Regions from separate parts of the Pseudomonas imperatae genome, predicted to be linked through region 2. Evidence: predicted binding sites of a transcription regulator. Region 2 holds the regulator's gene; the other holds the start of a gene.
What was found. The regulator sigma-54, encoded in region 2, starts transcription at its own class of promoters, with help from an activator protein. The targets are predictions, from matches to a motif close to ANTGGCATNNANNTTGCTNT.
Positions count from the first base shown of each region.

Region 1: a site for sigma-54 is predicted at 1,445-1,464, ahead of flgB (flagellar basal body rod protein FlgB). Genes of this name have one in related genera too.

Region 1 covers NZ_JBSKHP010000023.1:93,970-105,465, reverse strand. The annotation lists gene ACWKWX_RS24830 (chemotaxis protein CheV) at 1-336, shown strand, start outside; gene cheR (protein-glutamate O-methyltransferase CheR) at 389-1,216, shown strand; gene flgB (flagellar basal body rod protein FlgB) at 1,509-1,916, shown strand; gene flgC (flagellar basal body rod protein FlgC) at 1,920-2,366, shown strand; gene ACWKWX_RS24810 (flagellar hook assembly protein FlgD) at 2,382-3,083, shown strand; gene flgE (flagellar hook protein FlgE) at 3,111-4,418, shown strand; gene ACWKWX_RS24800 (flagellar basal body rod protein FlgF) at 4,783-5,523, shown strand; gene flgG (flagellar basal-body rod protein FlgG) at 5,572-6,357, shown strand; gene flgH (flagellar basal body L-ring protein FlgH) at 6,407-7,102, shown strand; gene ACWKWX_RS24785 (flagellar basal body P-ring protein FlgI) at 7,115-8,236, shown strand; gene flgJ (flagellar assembly peptidoglycan hydrolase FlgJ) at 8,248-9,525, shown strand; gene flgK (flagellar hook-associated protein FlgK) at 9,537-11,496, shown strand, end outside.
Region 2 covers NZ_JBSKHP010000001.1:268,019-279,514, forward strand. The annotation lists gene ACWKWX_RS01250 (DUF2753 family protein) at 1-231, shown strand, start outside; gene ACWKWX_RS01255 (superoxide dismutase) at 233-844, shown strand; gene ACWKWX_RS01260 (HPr family phosphocarrier protein) at 1,116-1,391, opposite strand; gene rapZ (RNase adapter RapZ) at 1,408-2,265, opposite strand; gene ptsN (PTS IIA-like nitrogen regulatory protein PtsN) at 2,268-2,732, opposite strand; gene hpf (ribosome hibernation-promoting factor, HPF/YfiA family) at 2,745-3,053, opposite strand; gene ACWKWX_RS01280 (RNA polymerase factor sigma-54) at 3,165-4,661, opposite strand; gene lptB (LPS export ABC transporter ATP-binding protein) at 4,833-5,558, opposite strand; gene lptA (lipopolysaccharide transport periplasmic protein LptA) at 5,558-6,097, opposite strand; gene lptC (LPS export ABC transporter periplasmic protein LptC) at 6,084-6,656, opposite strand; gene ACWKWX_RS01300 (KdsC family phosphatase) at 6,665-7,189, opposite strand; gene ACWKWX_RS01305 (KpsF/GutQ family sugar-phosphate isomerase) at 7,189-8,163, opposite strand; gene ACWKWX_RS01310 (ATP-binding cassette domain-containing protein) at 8,395-9,204, shown strand; gene mlaE (lipid asymmetry maintenance ABC transporter permease subunit MlaE) at 9,204-10,001, shown strand; gene mlaD (outer membrane lipid asymmetry maintenance protein MlaD) at 10,001-10,468, shown strand; gene ACWKWX_RS01325 (MlaC/ttg2D family ABC transporter substrate-binding protein) at 10,480-11,121, shown strand; gene ACWKWX_RS01330 (STAS domain-containing protein) at 11,118-11,423, shown strand.

The sequences.
Region 1 (11,496 bases), on a different contig from region 2:
CTGCAGACCGTGGGCGTGGAAGTGGTGGCATTGAACGACGGGCGGCAGGCGCTGGATTACCTGCGCAAGCTGGTGGATGAAGGCAAGCATCCCGAGGAAGAATTCCTCATGATGATCTCCGACATCGAAATGCCCGAGATGGACGGCTATACCTTGACTGCGGAGATCCGCAGCGACCCACGCATGAAGAACCTGCACATCACCCTGCATACTTCCCTGTCGGGGGTGTTCAACCAGGCGATGGTGAAGAAGGTGGGGGCAGACGATTTCCTGGCCAAGTTCCGGCCGGATGACCTGGCCCAGCGCGTGGTTGACCGGATCAAGGCAGCAGGCTAACGCCCGGGGCATAATGCCCCAGGCACGAACGACGATTTGAGAGGCGGCACCATTGTCTACGGGTAATTTGGATTTCGAACAGTTCCGGGTCTTCCTGGAAAAAGCCTGTGGCATTCTGTTGGGCGAGAATAAGCAATATCTTGTTTCCAGCCGTCTCAACAAGCTGATGGAACAGCAGGGCATCAAGTCCCTGGGCGAGTTGGTGCAGCGCATCCAGACCCAGCCGCGCAGTGGCCTGCGCGAGCAGGTGGTGGACGCCATGACCACCAACGAGACCCTGTGGTTTCGCGATACCTACCCCTTCGAGGTGATGAAGAACAAGGTCATCCCCGAGTTCGTCAAGAACGCGCCGGGCCAGCGCCTGCGCATCTGGTCGGCGGCCTGCTCTTCGGGCCAGGAGCCCTATTCGCTGTCCATGACCATCGACGAGTTCGAGCGTACCAACCTGGGCCAGCTCAAGGCCGGTGCGCAGATCGTCGCCACCGACCTGTCCGGTTCCATGCTCACCAACTGCAAGAGCGGCGAGTACGACAGCCTGGCCATCGGCCGCGGCCTGTCGGCGGACCGCCTGCAGCGCTACTTCGACACCAAGGGCCCTGGCCGTTGGGCGGTGAAGGCGCCGATTCGCAGCCGCGTGGAGTTCCGCTCGTTCAACCTGCTGGACAGCTACGCGGCGCTGGGCAAGTTCGACGTGGTGTTCTGCCGCAACGTGCTGATCTACTTCTCTGCCCAGGTGAAGAAAGACATCCTGATGCGCATCCATGGCACCCTCAAGCCAGGTGGCTACCTGTTCCTTGGCGCGTCCGAGGCGCTGAACGGCTTGCCGGACCATTACCAGATGGTCCAGTGCAGCCCGGGCATCATCTACCAGGCGAAATAACGCAAAGGCCCTTCGGGGCCTTTGTTGTTTTTGGCGTTTGGGGTGGGGACGCAGCCTTCGGCAGCTGCTACATACTGTGGGAGCTGCTACGGGGTGGTGTTCCGGGCCATGCAAAGCGGCAATCGGGTATTGCCGCTTTGTTGGCACCCAGCGGAACCCGCTTGCCGCTTTTCTGGCATTGCCGCTTGCCACTTTGCCTCATCCCCAGCAAAACCGGGCCTTTTAAAGTTTGGCACGGGCCTTGCTATCTCTCTGTCACCAACATCCGGTCCGCCGTTTAAAGGTTTCCACCATGAGCATCAGTTTCGACAAAGCGCTGGGCATCCACGAACAGGCACTGGCGTTCCGCGCCCAGCGCGCCGAAGTGCTGGCCAACAACCTGGCCAACGCCGACACGCCCAACTACAAGGCGCGTGACCTGGACTTTGCCGCCGTGCTGCAGGCCGAAGGCGACAAGCGCCAGAACGGCACGTTCGAGCTGGAGCGGACCAACGACAAGCACATCGAGGCCGAGGGCCTGAGCATGGGTGACCAGCAATTGCTGTACCGCACCCCCAGCTCGCCGTCGCTGGACCAGAACACCGTTGACGCGCAGGTGGAACAAGCCAACTACGCGCAGAACTCGGTGAACTTCCAGGCCAGCTTCACCCTGCTCAACGCCAAATTCAAAGGGCTGGTGTCAGCCATCCGTGGGGAGTGATTCATGTCTCTAGCCAGCGTTTTCAACATTGCCGGTACCGGCATGAGTGCCCAGACCACTCGCCTGAACACCGTCGCCAGTAACATCGCCAACGCCGAGACCGTCTCGTCGAGCATCGACCAGACCTACCGCGCGCGCCACCCGGTGTTCGCCACTGTGTTCGACCAGACCCAGTCCACCGGCGACAGCGGCTCGCTGTTCCAGGACCAGGATGCCGCCGGCAGCGGCGTGCAGGTGTCGGGCGTGATCGAGGACCAAAGCAACCTGGAAGCTCGCTACGAGCCCAAGAACCCGGCGGCCAACAAAGACGGCTACGTGTACTACCCGAACGTCAACGTGGTGGAGGAGATGGCTGACATGATCTCTGCCAGCCGTTCGTTCCAGACCAACGCGGACATCATGAATACCGCGAAAACCATGATGCAGAAAGTCCTGACCCTGGGTCAGTGATAGGGGCGCAAGAACATGACCACAACAACTGACAGCACCTCGGCTTCGTCCGTCCTGACGTCACTGCAGAAAACCACCAGTACCACCGACAGCTCCACCGGTACCGCGGGCAGTGCGCTGGGCAAGGACGCGTTCCTGCAACTGCTGGTTACCCAGATGCAGAACCAGAACCCCCTGGACCCACAGGACAACAGCGAATTCGTTTCGCAACTGGCCCAGTTCAGCAGCCTGGAAAGCATGCAGAGCCTCAACGACTCGGTGAGCACCATCCTCACCTCGTACCAGTCGTCCCAGGCCCTGCAGGCGTCCTCGCTGGTGGGCCACTCGGTCACCGTCACCGGCACCACCGCCGACGTCGACACCAGCAAGGGCATGACCGGCTCGGTCAACCTGACCGACTCCAGCACCAGCAACACGATTGGCGTCTACAGCAGTGACGGCACCCTGGTGCGTACCCTGGACATGGGTACCCAGTCGGCCGGCACCTACACCTTCACCTGGGATGGCAAGGACGGCGACGGCAACACCGTTGACTCGGGCACCTACACCTTCAAGGCAGTCGCCACCGTGAACGACACCTCGACCGTGATGACCACCAACCTGCCGAACACCGTGAACAGCGTGACCATGGCCACCACCAGCGGCGGCGAAATGACGCTGAACCTTGCGACCGGCACCAGCGTTGGCCTGTCGTCTGTCCAAACCATCGGAATTTAATGCCGGCTACGGCGCAGGAGTGAACTTATGTCTTTCAACGTCGGCCTCAGTGGCCTGGCAGCTGCCAACAAAGCCCTGGACGTCACCGGCAACAACATTGCCAACGTCGCCACCACCGGTTTCAAATCGTCGCGCACCGAATTCGCCGACCAGTATGCCCAGTCCATCCGTGGCACCTCGGGCAAGACCACCGTCGGTAGCGGCGTGACCACTGCCGCCGTGTCGCAGCAGTTCACCCAGGGCAACATCGAGTCCACCGGCAACAGCCTGGATATGGCCATCAACGGCAACGGTTTCTTCGTGCTCAGCGACAACGGCTCGAAGCTGTACACCCGTGCCGGTGCCTTCTACAGCGACAAGTCCGGCAACATCGTCGATGCCAGCGGCAACAACCTGCAGGGCTACACCACCGACTCCACCGGCAAGCTGACCTCGGGCGTGCTGTCGAACCTGGCCATCGACACGTCCAACCTGGCGCCCAAGGCGACCAGCAGCATCTCGGAAACCGTCAACCTGAACTCCAGTGCGACCGCCCCGACCGTCAGCCCGTTCACTGCCTCGAACACCAGCAGCTACAACTACACCTTCAACACCGATGTGTACGACAGCCAGGGCAACGCCCACCAGCTGAACCAGTACTTCGTGAAGGATGACACGTCCAACAGCTGGACCATGTACACCACCATCGACGGCGTGAACCCGACTGACCCGACGTCCACCACGCCGCTGGCCAACCCGATTACCTTCAACTCCGACGGTTCGTACAGCTACACCGCCGGCGCCGTGACCGGTGGCCTGACCGTGAACGCCGACGGTACCTTCAGCCTCGCCGGCTGGGTGCCTGCTGCCGAGCAGAGCGACGGTACCTACGCCTCCAACGGTGCTTCCGCTACCGCGAATATCACCCTGGACATGTCCAACCTGACCCAGTACAACGCCACCTCGGCGACGACTGCCAAGGACCAGGACGGCTACGCCACCGGCGAGCTGTCGGCCCTGTCGGTGAGCGACACCGGCCAGCTGACCGCTACCTTCACCAACGGCAAGACCAACGTCATCGGCCAGGTGGCCCTGGCCAACTTCGCCAACGTGCAGGGCCTGAGCCCGGCCGGTGGCACCGACTGGCGTGAAACCTACGCCTCGGGCGTGCCGGTGATCGGCACCCCTAGCAGCGGCACCATGGGCTCGCTGAGCGCCTCGTCGCTGGAAGACTCCAACGTCGACCTGACCGCTGAGCTGGTGAACCTGATCAAGGCGCAGTCCAACTACCAGGCCAACGCCAAGACCATCTCCACCGAAAGCACCATCATGCAGACCACTATCCAGATGACTTGATAGTTGTCGGCAGCACTACAAAGCCCGGGCCCAAAGCCCGGGTTTTTTTGTGCCCGCTCACCCGTAGCAGCTGCCGAAGGCGGCGTCGCATACGCCTCGGTGTGTCAGGCGAAGTGGCGGCGTCAATGACGCGGCCTGCGGCCGCTGCTACAGGGGAGCGGCTCCGGTTTTCTGGCGCCCCTTGCCGCCAACCGGCAGCCACGCGCCGTTTTTCCGACTCGGCCAGGGGCGGGGTAGGGCGCCAACCTTGGCAATCACCCTGTAACACCGGGCACACAAAGGCTTTTCCAACCTTGGCCCGCTTGTTGCTATATCCCATTCAGAACAGTGGTCGGCGGCATTCGCCCGTCATGGGAGACATACCTTGGACAAAATGCTTTACGTGGCTACGAGCGGGGCCAATCAGAACTCATTGGCCATGAAGGCTCACGCCAACAACCTGGCCAACGTTTCCACCAACGGCTTCCAGCGCGACCTCGAGCAGGCCCGCTCCATGCCGGTGTTTGGCGACGTATACGCCTCGCGCGCCTACGCCATGACCGAAAACCCCGGCACCGATTTCACCCCCGGTGCCATGGTGGCAACCGGTCGTGACCTGGACGTGGCCGCCGACGGCGACAGCTACATCGCCGTGCAATCGCCTGACGGCAGCGAGGGCTATGTGCGCATGGCCAGCATGAACGTCGACGCCCTGGGCGTGCTGCGCGACGGCAATGGTTTGCCGGTCATGGGCAACGGCGGTCCGATTGCCGTGCCGCCCCAGCAGCAGATCGAGGTGGGTGCCGACGGCACCATCAGCGTTCGCTCCATGGGCCAGGGCCCGGAAGTGATGGCCCAGGTGGACCGCATCAAGCTGGTCAAGCCCGACCCGCGCAACCTGGTCAAGGGCACCGACGGCTTGCTGCACACCAAGGACGGCCAACCGGCTGCGGCCGACGCCACCTCCAGCGTGACCTCCGGCTTCCTGCAGGCCAGCAATGTCAACGCCGTGGAAGAGATGACTTCGGTGCTGGCCCTGTCCAAGCAATTCGAACTGCACATCAAGATGATGACCACCGCCAAGGAGGACGATGAGTCCATGGCGCGGGTCTTGCAGAACACCTGATAAATGACTGGGCGCGGCGAAAAACAGGCGCGCACTTAGGAGAACAGAATGCTTCCGGCACTATACGTCAGCAAGACCGGTCTGGCCGCTCAGGACATGAACCTGACGACCATTTCCAACAACCTGGCCAACGTCTCGACCACCGGCTTCAAGGCCGACCGCGCCGAGTTCCAGGACCTGCTGTACCAGACCAAGCGCCAGCCAGGTGCCAACTCCACCACCGACACCGAGCTGCCGTCGGGCCTGCAGCTGGGTACCGGCGTGCGCATCGTCGGCACCCAGAAGAACTTCACCGCCGGCAGCCTGGCCACCACTGACCAGCCGCTGGACATGGCCATCAACGGCCGTGGTTTCTTCCAGATCACCCAGCCGGACGGCACCACTGCGTACACCCGCGACGGCACTTTCCACCTGGACTCCAACGGCCAGATCGTGACCGCCAGCGGCAACGCCCTGAACCCGGCCATCGTGGTACCGACCAACGCCCAGACGTTCACCGTGGGCACCGACGGCACCGTGTCGATCACCACCGCCACCAGCGCCACCTCGACCGTGATCGGCAACCTGCAGACCGCTGACTTCATCAACCCGGCCGGCCTGCAGGCCATCGGCAGCAACCTGTACCTGGAAACCGCTTCCAGCGGCGCGCCGCAAGTGGGTACCCCGGGCCTCAACGGCTTCGGCACCACCCTGCAGAACACCCTGGAAAACTCCAACGTCAGCACCGTTGAAGAGCTGGTGAACATGATCACCACCCAGCGCGCCTACGAGATGAACTCCAAAGTGATCTCGACCGCCGACCAGATGCTCCAGTACGTAACGCAGAATCTGTAATCCAGCCACACGGCGCCGCCGGCGCCAGCTTCATCGTGAGGTCAGTGTCATGAGTCGTTTGTCCAGTGTTCTTGCCTTGAGTGGGATCGCTTTGTTGTCGGGTTGCATGTCGCCGCCGCCCAAGCCCAATGACCCGTACTACGCGCCGGTGCTGCCACGCACCCCGCTGCCTGCGGCGTCCAACAACGGCTCGATTTACCAGTCCGGCTTCGACCAGAACCTGTACACCGACCGCAAGGCGTTCCGGGTAGGGGACATCATCACCGTGACCCTGGCCGAGAAGACCGCGGCCAGCAAGAGCGCCGACTCCAAGCTGACCAAGGACTCCAGCACCTCCCTGGGCCTGACTTCGCTGTTTGGCGGCGGCGCGTCCACCACCAACCCGCTGACCGGCGGCAAGCTGAGCCTGGACGCCGGCTACACCGGCACCCGCGCCACCGACGGCACCGCCAAGGCCGACCAGGCCAACAGCCTGACCGGTTCGATCACCGTGACCGTGGCTGACGTGCTGCCCAACGGCATCCTGTCCGTGCGCGGCGAGAAATGGCTGACGCTCAACACCGGCGAAGAGCTGGTGCGCATCGCCGGCCTGATCCGTGCCGACGACATCGCCACCGACAACACCGTGTCGTCGACCCGTGTCGCCGACGCACGCATTACCTATTCGGGCACCGGCGCGTTCGCCGAGTCCAACCAGACCGGTTGGCTTGACCGTTTCTTCATGAGCCCCTACTGGCCTTTCTAGGTGTCCACGACCATGCGTAAATTCAAGCACCTGATGGCCGTGACCCTGCTGGCTGCCGCGGCACTGGGAGCGGCCAGCGCCGCCCAGGCCGAGCGCCTCAAGGACATCGCGAGCATTTCCGGCGTGCGCTCCAACCAGTTGATCGGCTACGGCCTGGTGGTGGGCCTGGACGGCACGGGTGACCAGACCACCCAGACCCCGTTCACCCTGCAGACCTTCAACAACATGCTGGCGCAATTCGGCATCAAGGTGCCCACCGGTACCGGCACCACGCAGCTGAAAAACGTCGCGGCGGTGTCGATCCATGCCGACCTGCCACCGTTCTCCAAGCCTGGCCAGACCATCGACGTCACCGTGTCGTCCATCGGTAACTCCAAGAGCCTGCGCGGCGGCAGCCTGCTGATGACCCCGCTGAAGGGTATCGACGGCAACGTCTACGCCATCGCCCAGGGCAACCTGGTGGTGGGCGGCTTCGACGCCGAGGGCAAGGACGGTTCCAAGATCACCGTCAACGTGCCGTCGGCCGGCCGCATTCCCGGCGGTGCCTCGGTGGAACGCTCGGTGCCGAGCGGCTTCAACCAGGGCAACAGCCTGACCCTGAACCTCAACCGTTCGGACTTCACCACCGCCAAGCACATTGTCGACAAAATCAACAACATGCTCGGCCCAGGCGTGGCCCAGGCCATCGACGGCGGCTCGGTGCGCGTCACCGCGCCAATCGACCCGAGCCAGCGCGTGGACTACATCTCGGTGCTGGAAAACCTGGAAGTGGACCCGGGTGCGGCCCCGGCCAAGGTCATCATCAATTCGCGTACCGGCACCATCGTCATCGGCCAGAACGTGAAGGTTTCGCCAGCCGCCGTGACCCACGGCAGCCTCACCGTGACCATCACCGAAGACCCGATCGTCAGCCAGCCGGGCCCGCTGTCCAACGGCCAGACCGCCGTGGTACCGCGTTCCAAGATCAACGCCCAGCAGGAAGCCAAGCCGATGTTCAAGTTCGGCCCCGGCACCACGCTTGACGAGATCGTGCGTGCGGTCAACCAGGTGGGCGCGGCGCCCAGCGACCTGATGGCCATCCTCGAAGCACTGAAACAGGCCGGCGCCCTGCAAGCCGACCTGATCGTGATTTGAGGTAGCAGCGCATGGACATGCCCAAAGGTGGCGTCAGCGCCCCCGCCGATTCCGGGGCCTACACGGACCTCAATCGCCTGAACGCGCTGAAGACCGGTGACAAGGACAGCGACGCCAACCTGAAGAAGGTGGCCCAGGAGTTCGAGTCGCTGTTCGTCGGTGAAATGCTCAAGTCGATGCGTTCGGCCAACGACGTGTTGGGCAAGGACAACCCGATGAACACCGAGACCACCAAGCAGTATCAGTCGATGTACGACCAGCAGCTGGCCGTGACCCTGTCCAAGCAGGGCAACGGCATCGGCCTGCAGGACGTGCTGATGCGGCAGTTGTCCAAGAACAAGGGCGTGGAGCACACCGGCGCCAACCCGTTCGACCACAACGCCCCGGCGCTGTCCACGCTAAACGGCGGGCGCAACACGGCGGCCGACCTCAAGCACGCGCTCAACGGCACGGCCAGCACCGCCCACAGCAACGACGTGGCCATGCTCAACCAGCGCCGCCTGTCGCTGCCCAGCAAGCTGGCCGACCGCATCATGGCCGGCATCGTGCCGTCCACCTCGGCGGCCGCCGACGGTACCGCCGCGGCCACCCAGGCGCTGGCGCGCAACGGCATCAAGGTCAACGTCGCCAGCAGCATGGCGCAGACCGCTGCCACCAGCACCAGCACCGATGCCGACGGCAGCAGCGACGCCGGTGAATGGCAATCGGCCCAGGCGGCCATTGCCAGCGGCGACATTCGCATCATCGGCCGCAGCGTGGCCCAGCCACCGCTGGCGCCGGCCAAGAAAGCCTTCAGCACCGCCGACGAATTCGTCGCCACCATGATGCCCCTGGCCAAGGACGCCGCCGCGCGCATTGGCGTCGACCCCAGCGTACTGGTGGCCCAGGCGGCACTGGAAACCGGCTGGGGCCGCTCGGTCATGCGCGACGAAAGCGGCAAGAGCAGCCACAACCTGTTCGGCATCAAGGCCAGTGGCAACTGGCAGGGCGACCAGGCGCGGGCCATCACCAGCGAGTTCCGCAACGGCAAGATGGTCAAGGAGACGGCGCAGTTCCGTTCCTACGATTCCTACGCCGACAGCTTCCATGACCTGGTGACCCTGCTGCAAAGCAACGATCGCTATCAAGGTGTTGTGAAGTCGGCCGATAACCCAGAACAGTTTGTACGAGAGTTGCAAAAGGCCGGCTACGCGACCGACCCCCACTACGCAAGCAAGATCTCGGCAATCGCAAAACAGATGAAGGGCTACGCGAACTATGCGCAGGCCGGCTCTTCCACGACTCTATAAGGTTTTGAACCATGGCGAATCTGATCTCCATCGGGCTCTCGGGGCTGTCGGCCACTCAGACGGCACTTAACACGACCAGTAACAACATCTCCAACGCGGCGACCACGGGCTACTCGCGTCAGTCCACCATCACCACGGCTGGCGCGTTGCAGAGCATCGGCGGCGCTGGTTACGTCGGCACCGGCACGACCTTGTCGGAAGTGCGTCGTATCTATAACCAGTACCTGCAGAACCAGGTCAACAGCTCGACGTCCCTGGACTCCGAGGCGCAATCCTATTCGACGCAGATCAACACCCTCGACTCGTTGCTGTCCGACAGCTCCACCGGTATCACCTCGGTGCTGTCCAGCTTCTACTCGGCGTTGCAGTCCGTGTCCTCGACCCCCAGCGACACCTCGGCGCGCCAGCTGCTGCTGACTTCGGCCAGCACGCTGAGCAACCGTTTCAATTCGATTTCCAGCCAGCTGACCCAGCAGAACACCGACATCAACACCCAGCTGAGCACCCTGACCGGCCAGGTCAACCAGCTGTCGACGTCGATCGCCTCGCTGAACAAGCAGATTACCCAGCTGTCGGCCAATGGCTCGCCCACCAGCCTGCTCGATGCCCGCGACGAAGCCGTGCGCCAGCTCAACGAGCTGGTCGGCGTTACCGTGCAGACCAGCAGCAACGGCACCGGCTACGACATTTACCTGGGCACCGGCCAGGCGCTGGTGTCGGGCAACACCGCCAATACGCTGTCGGCGCAGCCCAGCAGCACTGACCCGAGCCAGTACAGCCTGACTGTCAACTACGCCAACTACAGCTCCGACGTTACCAGCGTGGTCTCGGGTGGCGAGATCGGCGGGCTGCTGCGCTACCGCAGCGACGTGCTGACGCCCACCACCAACGCCCTGGGGCGCCTGGCCATGGTGGTCAGTGACAACATCAACACGCAATTGGGCCAGGGCGTTGACTCCAATGGCGATTTCGGTTCGTCGCTGTACTCGAGCCTCAACACTGCCTCGGCCATGGCCCAGCGCAGCATTGCCGCGTCCACCAACAACACCAGCACCGGCAACCTGAACGTCAGCATCGCCGACACCAGCGCGCTGACCACCTACGACTACCAGGTGACCTTCACCAGCGCCGACGACTACTCGGTGACCCGTTCCGACGGCACCAGCATGGGCAGCTACAAGCTGTCTGCCGACCCGGCGCCGGTCATCGACGGCTTCTCGGTGGCCATGAACGGCACCGCGCCCAGCGCCGGCGACAGCTTCAAGATCACCCCCACCCGCAGCGGTGCCAGCGACATCACCACGGTGATGACCGACTCCACCAAGCTGGCCCTGGCCGGCGCCCTGAGCGCCACCAGCGGCTCGGCCAACTCGGGCACCGGGTCCATTACCCAGCCCACGCTGACCACCACCCTGGACATCGACGGCGGTACCGATACCTCGGCGCTGGAATCAGGCATCAAGACCTCGATGCCGGTCAAGCTGGTGTTCGACGCGGCCAGCGGCGGCGCGCAGACCTACACGGTATTCGACTCCAAGGGCAACAACATCGGCACCGGCAGCATCGTCCCTGGCCAGAGCAACGACCTGAGCGTGACCGTGCCGCTCACCGATTCCAGCGGTAACCCGGTGACCGACTCCGACGGCAACGCCATGAGCGCCAGCTTCTCCATGACCGTGGCTGGCTCGCCCGCCTCGGGCGACAGCTACAGCGTGGCGTTCAACAGCAGCGGCACCAGCGACAACCGCAACGCCGCCGCGCTGCTGACCCAGCAGACCGCCAGCACTGTGGGTACCGCCAATGGCGCCACCGGTAGCAGCGTCACCAACGCCTACGCCGCGCTGGTGGAAGGGGTAGGGGCCATGGCCAGCCAGGCCACCATCGACACCACCGCGACCGCCGCCGTGCTCAGCTCGGCCACCGACTCGCGCGACTCGGTGTCGGGGGTCAACCTCGACGAAGAGGCGGCCA
Region 2 (11,496 bases):
CCGGAGGAGAGCGCCGAGTACCTGTGCGCCATCCACCAGCGCCTGTTGCAGGCCGCCCAGGACCCGCGCCTTACCCCGGCGCTGCGTGAGGCAGCGCTGCGCCACAGCAGCAAGACCTACGCCGAGTTGCTGGCCTTCATCAGCGAATACGGCGAATACCCGCGCACCAGCCGGCTGTTGTTCGGCCAGGAAACCCGGGGCCGCGCGGCCCCCCAACACGGAGTCCATTGAAATGCCCTATACCTTGCCTGCGCTGCCCTACGCCTACGATGCCCTGGAACCGCACATCGACGCGGCCACCATGGAAATCCACTACACCAAGCACCATCAGACCTACATCAACAACCTCAACGCCGCCGTCGAAGGCACCGAGTATGCCGAGTGGCCGATCGACAAGCTGGTCGGCAGCGTCAAGCAGTTGCCCGAGAAGTTGCAGCCGGCGGTGGTCAACCAGGGTGGCGGGCACGCTAACCACTCGCTGTTCTGGGACGTGATGGCGCCCAAGGGCGGCGGCCAGCCCCAAGGCAGCGTGGCTGAAGCCATTGACAAGCAGTTGGGCGGTTTCGACGCGTTCAAGGAGGCCTTCACCAAGGCAGCGCTGACCCGCTTTGGCAGCGGCTGGGCATGGCTGAGCGTGACCCCGCAGAAGCAACTGGTGGTGGAAAGCAGCGGCAACCAGGACAGCCCGCTGATGCACGGCAACACGCCGATCCTGGGCCTGGACGTGTGGGAACACGCCTACTACCTGAAGTACCAGAACCGTCGCCCTGAATACATCAATGCCTTCTACAACGTGGTCAACTGGGCCGAGGTAGAGCGGCGCTACAAGGCAGCGCTGGCTTGAATCGGCGCCTGCTGCTGACCCGGCTGCGGCTGATCCTGGGCAGCGCCCTGCTGTTGGCGGGCGCGGCCATCATCATCACCGAAGCCCTGGCGCGCTTCGCGCCACTCTGATCGAACTCCCTGTAGCAGCGGCCGCCAGGCCGCGTCCGCGGTGTGCCTGCTGTAACGGGTTGCCCCGGGACGCGGCCTGGCGGCCGCTGCTACGGGGGTGTTGTTGGTAGCAAAAAGCCCGGCACTTGGCCGGGCTTTTTGTTGGGGGGGGGGCAGGGCGGTCATTCGCCTTCGTCGAACTTGTTGTTGATCAGCTCGACGATCGCCGCCATGGCTTCGTCCTGTTCCTCGCCTTCGGTGGACAGGTACACCTGGGTACCTTTGCCGGCGGCCAGCATCATGACGGCCATGATGCTCTTGCCGTCGATCATGCTGTCGGCGTTGCGGCCGATGCGGACCTGGCAGTTGCCGAAGCGGCCGGCGACGCCGACGAACTTGGCGGCCGCGCGGGCGTGCAGGCCAAGCTTGTTGATGATTTCGATTTCACGAGCAGGCATCGCGGTGGGGATCCTTTCAACTGAGGTCGCGGTGGCGAACCTGGACATTCTTGAGCGTCTGCTGCAGGGCCTGGCCAAGGCGTTCGGTCAGGTAGACCGAGCGATGGTGCCCGCCGGTGCAGCCGATGGCAATGGTGACGTAGGCGCGGTTGCTGGCGGCGAAGCGCGGCAACCACTTGAGCAGGTAGCTTGAGATGTCCTGGTACATCTCCTCGACGTCGGGCTGCGCGGCCAGGTAGTCGATGACCGGTTGCTCCAGGCCTGAATGGTCGCGAAGTTCCGGCTTCCAATAGGGGTTGGGCAGGCAGCGCACGTCGAACACCAGGTCGGCGTCCACCGGCATGCCACGCTTGAAACCAAATGACTCCACCAGGAACGCGGTGCCCGGCTCCGGCTTGTTCAGCAGGCGCAGCTTGAGCGAGTCGCGCAGCTGGTACAGGTTCAGGTGGGTGGTGTTGATCTTCAGGTCAGCCAGGTCGGCGATCGGGCTGAGCAGGTCGGTTTCCACCCGGATGGCTTCGGCCAGCGAACGGCTGGCGTTGCTCAGCGGGTGGCGGCGGCGGGTCTCGGAGAAGCGCTTGAGCAGGGTTTCTTCGTCGGCGTCCAGGTACAGCACGTCGCACTGGATGTGCTTGTCGCGGGCTTCCTGCAGCAGTTGCGGAAAACGCGACAGGTCGCTGGGCAGGTTGCGCGCATCGATGGACACGGCTACCAGCGGCTGGGCCAGCTCGGTGCGGATCAGGGCGCGCTCGGCCAGTTCCGGCAGCAGGCCGGCCGGCAGGTTGTCGATGCAGTAGAAACCGTTGTCTTCCAGCACGTCCAGCGCGGTGCTTTTGCCCGAGCCGGAACGGCCGCTGACGATGATCAGGCGCATGGTCAATGACCTTTCTGTTCGTCCAGCACAACCTGATAGAGGGCATCGCTGCTTTTCGCCGAGCGCAGGCGCTCGCGCACGTCGGCGCGGTCGAGCATGCCGGCGATCTGGCTCAGCAACGCCAGGTGTTCATTGGTCGCCTCCTGGGGGACCAGGAGCACGAAGACCAGGTCGACCGGGGCGCCGTCGATGGCGTCGTAGTCGATCTTGTTCTCCAGGTGCAGCAGGGCGCTGATCGGCGTGGTGCAGCCAACCAGGCGGCAATGGGGGATGGCAATACCGTTGCCAAAACCGGTCGAGCCCAGTTTTTCGCGGGCGACCAGGCTTTCGAACACTACCTGCATCTCAAGGCCGGGGACTTCCCGGGCGATGAGGGTGGCGATGTGTTCGAGTACTTTCTTCTTGCTGCCGCCCGGCGCGTTCACGAGGGAACGGCCGGGGGTCAGGATGTTTTCAAGTCGGATCATGAGGGGGGAGTGTCAGCGGGCGGTCTGGCCTTGCAGCAGACTCTGCTGTTTTTCCTTATGCTTTTTGAGTTGGCGGTCGAGCTTGTCGGTCAGCAGGTCGATGGCCGCGTACATGTCATCATGTTCCGCGTTTGCCACGACTTCGCCACCGGGTACGCGCAGGGTGGCCTCGATTTTCTGTTTCAGCTTCTCGACCTCCATGATGACCTGCACGTTGGTGATCTTGTCGAAATGGCGCTCCAATCGGTCGAGTTTCTCACCGATGTAAGTGCGCATGGCGTCGGTCACAACCAGTTGATGTCCACTGATGTTGACTTGCATACCGCTTTCTCCTTATTGCCAGTGCATAAAGAGACAGGTTGGTTAACCTGCCACTGGAACGCTGTGGCACATCCGGCAAGCCCACTGGCAGCGCCTTGGCGCTGCCAGGATTCACATCAGCCGCTTGCGTTCGCTGGACGGCGCGATCCCTAGGGATTCACGGTACTTGGCGACAGTGCGGCGGGCTACCTGGATGCCTTGTGCCTCCAGTAAACCAGCGATCTTGCTGTCACTCAATGGCTTTTTCTGATTTTCCGCGGCAACCAGTTTCTTGATGATCGCGCGGATCGCCGTGGACGAGCATTCTCCGCCCTCGGAGGTGCTGACGTGGCTGGAGAAAAAGTATTTCAGCTCGTAGATGCCGCGCGGGGTGTGCATGTATTTCTGCGTGGTCACCCGCGAAATGGTCGACTCGTGCATGCCCACCGCCTCGGCGATGTCGTGCAGCACCAGCGGCTTCATGGCCTCGTCGCCGTAGTCGAGGAAACCGCGCTGGTGCTCGACGATCTGGCTGGCGACCTTCATCAGGGTCTCGTTGCGGCTCTGCAGGCTCTTGATGAACCAGCGCGCCTCCTGCAACTGGTTGCGCATGAAGGTGTTGTCGGCGCTGGTGTCGGCGCGGCGCACGAAGCCGGCGTACTGCGGGTTGACGCGCAGGCGCGGTACGGCTTCCTGGTTCAGCTCCACCAGCCAGCGCTCGTTGTCCTTGCGCACGATGACGTCGGGCACCACGTACTCGGCTTCGCTGGACTCGATCTGCGAGCCAGGGCGCGGGTTGAGGCTTTGCACCAGTTCAATGACCTGGCGCAGCTCGTCTTCCTTGAGCTTCATGCGGCGCATCAGCTGGCTGTAGTCGCGGCTGCCCAGCAGGTCGATGTAGTCGGCCACCAGGCGCTGGGCCTCACTGAGCCACGGCGTGCGCGGGGGCATCTGGCGCAGTTGCAGCAGCAGGCATTCGCTGAGGTCGCGGGCGCCGATGCCGGCGGGCTCGAACTGCTGGATGCGGTGCAGCACGGCTTCCACTTCGTCCAGCTCGATGTCCAGCTCCGGGTCGAAGGAGTCGCAGATCTCCTGCAGCGTCTCGTCCAGGTAGCCCTGGTTGTTGATGCAGTCGATCAGGGTGACCGCGATCAGGCGATCGGTGTCGGACATGGGCGCCAGGTTGAGTTGCCACAGCAGATGGCTCTGCAGGCTTTCGCCGGCCGACGTGCGGGTGGTGAAGTCCCATTCGTCGTCATCGTTGCTGGGCAGGCTGCTGGCGCTGGTCTGGTAGATGTCTTCCCAGGCGGTGTCGACGGGAAGCTCGTTGGGAATGCGCTCGCTCCACTCGCCGTCTTCGAGGTTGTCGACGGTGGGGGCGGAGGTTTCCTGGTAGCTGGGCTCCTGGATTTCCGGCGTGACCTGTTGCTCGGCCTTGTCGGCCATGGGGTCGCTGTTGTCGAAGTCGTCGCCTTCTTCCTGGCGTTCGAGCATCGGATTGGATTCCAGGGCCTCCTGGATTTCCTGTTGGAGGTCCAGGGTGGAGAGCTGGAGGAGGCGGATGGCCTGTTGCAACTGCGGTGTCATCGTCAGTTGCTGGCCCATTCTTAGGACGAGCGATGGTTTCATGGCAGGGGCTTAACACCTTATTCGCCGGCGCAAAGCGCCATCCACTACGGGCGCCGAGGCTCTCGGCTTTTGTCGTAAGCAAATTATATGCCTGAAACCGAAGTGTTTGCCTAGAGCGACACCGCAATTAATTCGCGGCGCGCCCCGGGCAACCAGCCAAACACCTCGCCGTTACAGGCGGAACTCGTGGCCGAGGTAAACCTCTTTCACCAGTTGGTTTGCCAGGATGGTCTCGGCATCGCCTTCGGCGATCAGCTGGCCATCGTTGACGATGTAAGCGGTTTCACAGATATCCAGGGTCTCGCGAACGTTGTGGTCGGTGATCAACACGCCGATGCCCTTGTTCTTGAGGTGATGAATGATCTGCTTGATGTCGCCGACCGAGATCGGGTCGACACCGGCAAAGGGTTCGTCCAGCAGGATGAACTTGGGCGCGGTCGCCAGCGCGCGGGCAATTTCCACCCGGCGCCGCTCGCCGCCCGACAGGCTCATGCCCAGGTTGTCGCGGATGTGCGTGATGTGGAACTCCTGCAGCAGGCTTTCCAGCTCCTTCACGCGGCCGGCCTTGTCCAGCTCCGGGCGGGTTTCCAGGATGGCCATGATGTTGTCGGAGACCGACAGCTTGCGGAAGATCGAGGCTTCCTGCGGCAGGTAGCCGATGCCCGAGCGAGCGCGACCGTGCATGGGCTGGTGGCTCACGTCCAGGTCGTCGATCAGCACGCGGCCCTGATCGGCGCGCACCAGGCCGACGATCATGTAGAAGCAGGTGGTCTTGCCGGCGCCGTTAGGCCCCAGGAGGCCGACGATCTGCCCACTTTCGATGGACATGCTGACGTCACGCACCACTTGCCGGCCCTTGTAGGCCTTGGCCAGGTGCTGGGCTTTGAGGATAGCCATTACTTGCCCTGCTGCTGGTCGGTTTTGCTTTTCGGCTGGATGACCATGTCGATGCGTGGTCGTGGCGTGACCTTGGCGCCCGTGGCGCGGCCGGCATTCACCACCTGCTTGACGGTGTCATAGACGATCTTCTCGCCTTCGGACGTGTTGCCGTCGTTCACCACCTTGGCCTGGTCGATCAGGATGATGCGGTTCTGCGCCGAGAAGTACTGGATGGTCTTGCCGTAGCCCTGGACGATGGGCTTGTCGATCGCCGGCTTCTGCTCGTAGTAGGCCAGGTTGCCCACCGAGGTGAAGGTGTCGACGTCGCCCTGGGCGTTGCGGGTGATGGTCACGGTGTTGCCGGTGATCTTCATGGTGCCCTGGGTGATGATGACGTTGCCCTTGTAGACGGCCACGCCCTGCTTGTCATCCAGTTGTGCGTCGTCGGACTGGATGTGGATCGGCTGGTCGCGATCCGTAGGCAGTGCCCAGGCGCCAGCGCTCCCCAGTGCAGAGCCCAGGGAGAGCAATAAAGGGAGGGTTTTAGCGAGCCTCATACAGTCCTCTTACGTTTGACAGCAAGTTGATCTTGCTGTCTTTCAAATATGCCTTCATGCCCGTGCCCGTCGAGACGCCACCGGCGCCGTCGATTCTAACGTCTCGGTCAGTCTGCGCATATTGCTGTTGTGGGAATACCGTCATGCGCGTGGTGGTAATCAGGGTAGGACGGTTTTTCTGGTCGGTGCGGGCCACGCGGACGTTGTCGATCAGCTCGACCTGGGTGCCGTCGGGGTTCACTTCGCCGTGGTCGCTGGTCACGTGCCAGGGGTACACGGTGCCGCGGTACAGGTTCATGTCCGGGTTGGTCACCTTGGTGACCTGGCTGGCCTGCAGGTGCTCGACCTTGTCACCGGTCATGCGGTACTGCACGCCGCCGTCAGGCAGGAACTGCACAGCGTGGGCGTTGATGGCGTAATAGTCGATGGCACTTTCGTCGACAGCAGCCGCAGGCTTGTCGAGGAAGGTGTCCGGGTTGATGTTCCAGTAGCCGACGGAGACGAAGATCGCCACGACGACACAGAACAACAGGAGATTGCGCAGTTTTTTACTCGGCATGGGAAACTCTATAAATAGGCGGCCAGGGCCGCTTCGAGGTTGCCTTGGGCACGCAGGATCAGCTCGCAGAACTCGCGGGCCGCGCCTTCGCCGCCACGGGCCTGGGTCACGCCGTCGGCGTGCTCGCGCACGAACGGCACGGCGTTGGCCACGGCCATGCCCAGGCCGACGCGGCGGATGGGGGCCAGGTCCGGCAGGTCGTCGCCCAGGTAGGCTACCTGTTCATAGCTTAGGCCCAGTTGCGCCAGAAGGTCGTCCAGTGCCACCAATTTGTCTTCGCGGCCCTGGTACAGGTGGGCGATGCCCAGGCTCTTGGCCCGGCGCTCGACGATCGGGTTCTTGCGCCCGGTGATGATCGCCGTGGCTACGCCCGAGTTGATCAGCATCTTGATGCCCTGGCCGTCCAGGGTGCTGAACGTCTTGATCTCGCTGCCGTCTTCGCAGAAGTACAGGCGGCCGTCGGTCAGCACGCCGTCCACGTCAAACACCGCCAGTTTCACGGCCTGGCCGCGTTGCAACAGGTGCTGGGTCATCACATTACTCCGGCGCGCAGCAGGTCGTGCATGTTCAGGGCGCCAACCGGGCGGTCCTGCTTGTCGACCACCACCAGCGCGCTGATCTTGTGGTCTTCCATGATCTTCAGGGCCTCGGCGGCGAGCATCTCGGCGCGGGCGGTCTTGCCGTGGGGCGTCATCACTTCCTCGATGCGCGCGCTGTGCACGTCGATGGTGCGGTCCAGGGTGCGGCGCAGGTCGCCGTCGGTGAAGATCCCGGCCAGGCGGCCATCCTCTTCAAGGACCACGGTCATGCCCAGGCCCTTGCGGGTCATTTCCATCAGCGCATCCTTGAGCAGCGTGCCGCGAACCACCTGCGGCAGTTCCTCGCCGGCATGCATCACGTTCTCCACCTTGAGCAGCAGGCGGCGGCCCAGGGCGCCACCGGGGTGCGAGAAGGCGAAGTCCTCGGCGGTGAAGCCGCGGGCCTCCAGCAGGGCGATGGCCAGGGCGTCGCCCAGCACCAGCGCCGCGGTGGTGGAGGAGGTGGGCGCCAGGTTCAGCGGGCAGGCCTCGTGGGCCACGCGGGCGTCCAGGTTGACCTCGGCGGCCTTGGCCAGCGGCGAGTCGGGGTTGCCGGTCATGCTGATGAGCTGGATGCCCAGGCGCTTGATCAGCGGCAGCAAGGTGACGATCTCGGCCGTGGAGCCGGAGTTGGACAGGGCCAGGATGATGTCATCGCGAGTGATCATGCCCATGTCGCCGTGGCTGGCCTCGGCCGGGTGCACGAAAAACGCCGTGGTGCCGGTGCTGGCCAGGGTCGCGGCGATCTTGTTGCCGATATGCCCTGACTTGCCCATGCCGACCACGACGACGCGGCCCTTGCTGGCGAGGATCATTTCGCAGGCGCGGACGAAGTCGGCATCAATATGGGCCAGCAAGCCCTCTACCGCCTCGAGTTCAAGGCGGATGGTGCGCTGTGCCGATTGGATCAGGTCGCTGGATTGGCTCATGTCGGAAACGTATTGCCTGATGAAAAGGCGGCGATTATAGCCGTATTGATCGAAACCCTCACGTTCGATCGTCATCCATTAAATGTCTTGTTGCCTATTCGCTTTTGGAACGGCCTTGGGGCGCGTGTGTCTGGGGTGATATAGTTCGCCGCCAGTTGGCCCGCCAGAAGCGCGCGTGTCTTCGCGACGGGGGAAAGCGTCCGAGGACAGGCTGCATCGCAAGGAGTTTAGATGAGTGCCGATAATGACTACGCGGTCGAGCTGAAGGGTGTGTCCTTCAAGCGCGGTTCGCGGAGTATCTTCAACAATGTCGATATCCGCATTCCAAGAGGCAAGGTCACCGGTATCATGGGACCTTCCGGCTGCGGCAAGACAACCCTGCTGCGCCTGATGGGCGCGCAGTTGCGCCCCAGTGGTGGCGAGGTCTGGGTCAATGGCCAGAACCTGCCGGCCCTGTCGCGCAGCGACCTGTTCGACGCCCGCAAGCACATGGGCGTACTGTTCCAGAGCGGCGCTCTGTTCACCGACCTCGACGTGTTCGAGAACGTGGCGTTCCCGCTGCGGGTGCACACCGACCTGCCCGAGGAAATGATCCGCGACATCGTCCTGCTCAAGCTGCAGGCCGTTGGCCTGCGCGGTGCCGTGGAACTGATGCCCGACGAGCTGTCCGGTGGCATGAAGCGTCGCGTGGCTCTGGCCCGCGCCATTGCCATGGACCCGCAGATCCTCATGTACGACGAACCATTCGTCGGCCAGGACCCTATCGCCATGGGCGTGCTGGTGCGCCTGATCCGCCTGCTCAACGATGCCCTGGGCATTACCAGCATCGTGGTCTCCCATGACCTGGCCGAAACCGCCAGCATCGCCGACTACATCTATGTGGTGGGCGACGGGCAGGTGCTGGGGCAGGGCACGCCGCAGGAACTGATGGCGGCCGACAATCCTCGCATTCGCCAATTCATGAAAGGCGACCCCGATGGGCCGGTTCCTTTCCATTTCCCGGCGCCGGACTACCGCGCCGATCTTCTGGGGACGCGCTGATGCGCAAGAAATCACTACTGGAGCGCATTCGCCTGTTCGGCCGCGCGGCCATCGACATGCTGGCGGTGCTGGGGCGTTCCGGGCTGTTCCTGATGCATGCGCTGGTCGGGCGTCGTGGCGTGGGCGGTGGCTTCCAGCTGCTGGTCAAGCAGCTGTATTCGGTCGGCGTGATGTCGCTGCTGATCATCGTCGTGTCGGGCATGTTCATCGGCATGGTGCTGGCCCTGCAGGGCTTCAGCATTCTCACCAAGTACGGTTCCGAGCAGGCCGTGGGGCAGATGGTCGCCCTGACCCTGCTGCGCGAGCTGGGCCCGGTGGTCACCGCCTTGCTGTTCGCCGGCCGCGCGGGCTCCGCGCTGACGGCCGAGATCGGCAACATGAAGTCCACCGAGCAGCTGTCGAGCCTGGAAATGATCGGCGTCGACCCGCTCAAGTACATCGCTGCGCCGCGCCTGTGGGCAGGCTTCATTTCCTTGCCTATCCTGGCCATGATCTTCAGCGTCGTGGGCATCTGGGGCGGCTCGTGGGTGGCCATCGACTGGCTGGGTGTGTATGACGGCTCGTTCTGGGCCAACATGCAGAACAGCGTCAATTTCACCGACGACGTCCTCAACGGCGTGGTCAAGAGCCTGGTGTTCGCGTTCGTGGTGACCTGGATCGCCGTGTTCCAGGGCTACGACTGCGACCCGACTTCCGAAGGCATCAGCCGCGCCACCACCAAGACCGTGGTGTATGCCTCGCTGGCCATCCTGGGCCTGGACTTTATTCTGACCGCTTTGATGTTTGGAGATTTCTGATGCAAAACCGCACCCTGGAAATCGGTGTCGGCATGTTTCTGCTGGCCGGGATTCTGGCACTGATTCTGCTGGCCCTTCGCGTCAGCGGCCTGTCCACCAGCGCCGCCAACGATACCTACAAGCTGTACGCCAACTTCGACAACATCGCCGGCCTGACCGTGCGCGCCAAGGTCACCATGGCCGGCGTCACCGTGGGCAAGGTCACCGCCATCGACCTGGACCGGGACACCTTCACCGGCCGCGTCACCATGCAGATCGACAAGAAGGTGAATAACCTGCCGACCGACTCCACTGCATCTATCCTGACGGCTGGCCTGCTGGGCGAGAAATACATCGGCCTGAGCGTGGGCGGTGAAGACACCCTGCTCAAGGACGGCGGAACCATTCACGACACCCAGTCGTCCCTTGTACTGGAAGACCTGATCGGCAAATTCCTGCTCAATACCGTTAACAAAGACGCCAAATGAGGAGTTACTCCATGATGTCCATCCTGCGACGTGGCCTGCTGGTGCTGTTGGCCTGTGTGCCGCTGTTGGCCAATGCTGCCGACCAGTCCGCCCATGACCTGGTGGATCGCACCACCAAGGAACTGCTGGCAGACCTGGCGGCGAACAAGGCCCAGTACAAGGCGGATCCGACCAAGTTCTATGACGCCTTGAACAACATCATCGGCCCGGCTGTCGATGCGGAAGGCATTTCCAAGAGCATCATGACCGTCAAGTACTCGAAGGGCGCCAACCCTGCACAGATCACCCGTTTTGAAGAGAACTTCAAGAAGGGCCTGATGCAGTTCTATGGCAATGCACTGCTCGAATACAACAACCAGGGCATCACCGTCGGCCCGGCCAAGGGCGACGAGGGCGACCGTACCAGCGTCGACATGACCGTCAAGGGCGACAGCGGCGCGGTCTATCCGGTCCAGTACACCCTGGTCAAGCTGAACGGCGAATGGAAAGTGCGTAACGTCATCGTCAACGGCATCAACCTGGGCAAGCTGTTCCGTGACCAGTTCGCCGATGCCATGCAGCGCAACGGCAACAACCTGGACAAGACCATCGACGGCTGGGCTGGCGAAGTGGCCAAGGCCAAGGCCGAGAAGGGCACGGGTGCTGCGCAATGACTGAAGCAGCCATCAGCCAAGGCGCTGGCGGCGAGCTGCTGTTGACCGGCGTGCTGGACTACAGCACCGGCAAGGCCCTGCGCAACCAGGGCCAGAAGCTGGTCAAGGCCAGCCCCGGCAATGCCCTGGTGCTCGACTGTTCGGGCGTGCTCAAGTCCAGCAGCGTGGGGCTTTCCCTGCTGCTGTGCCTGCAGCGCGACGCCATCGCCGCCGGCAAGACCCTGGCTATCCGGGGCTTGCCGCGCGACATGCAACAGATCGCCGAAGTGTGCCAGGTGAGCGGTATTTTGTCGGCCGCGTGAACATTCAGGCACAATGAACAAGCCCCTCCGTCCGAGTCCTTGCAACCAGGGTTCGCAGGCGAGGGGCTTTTTT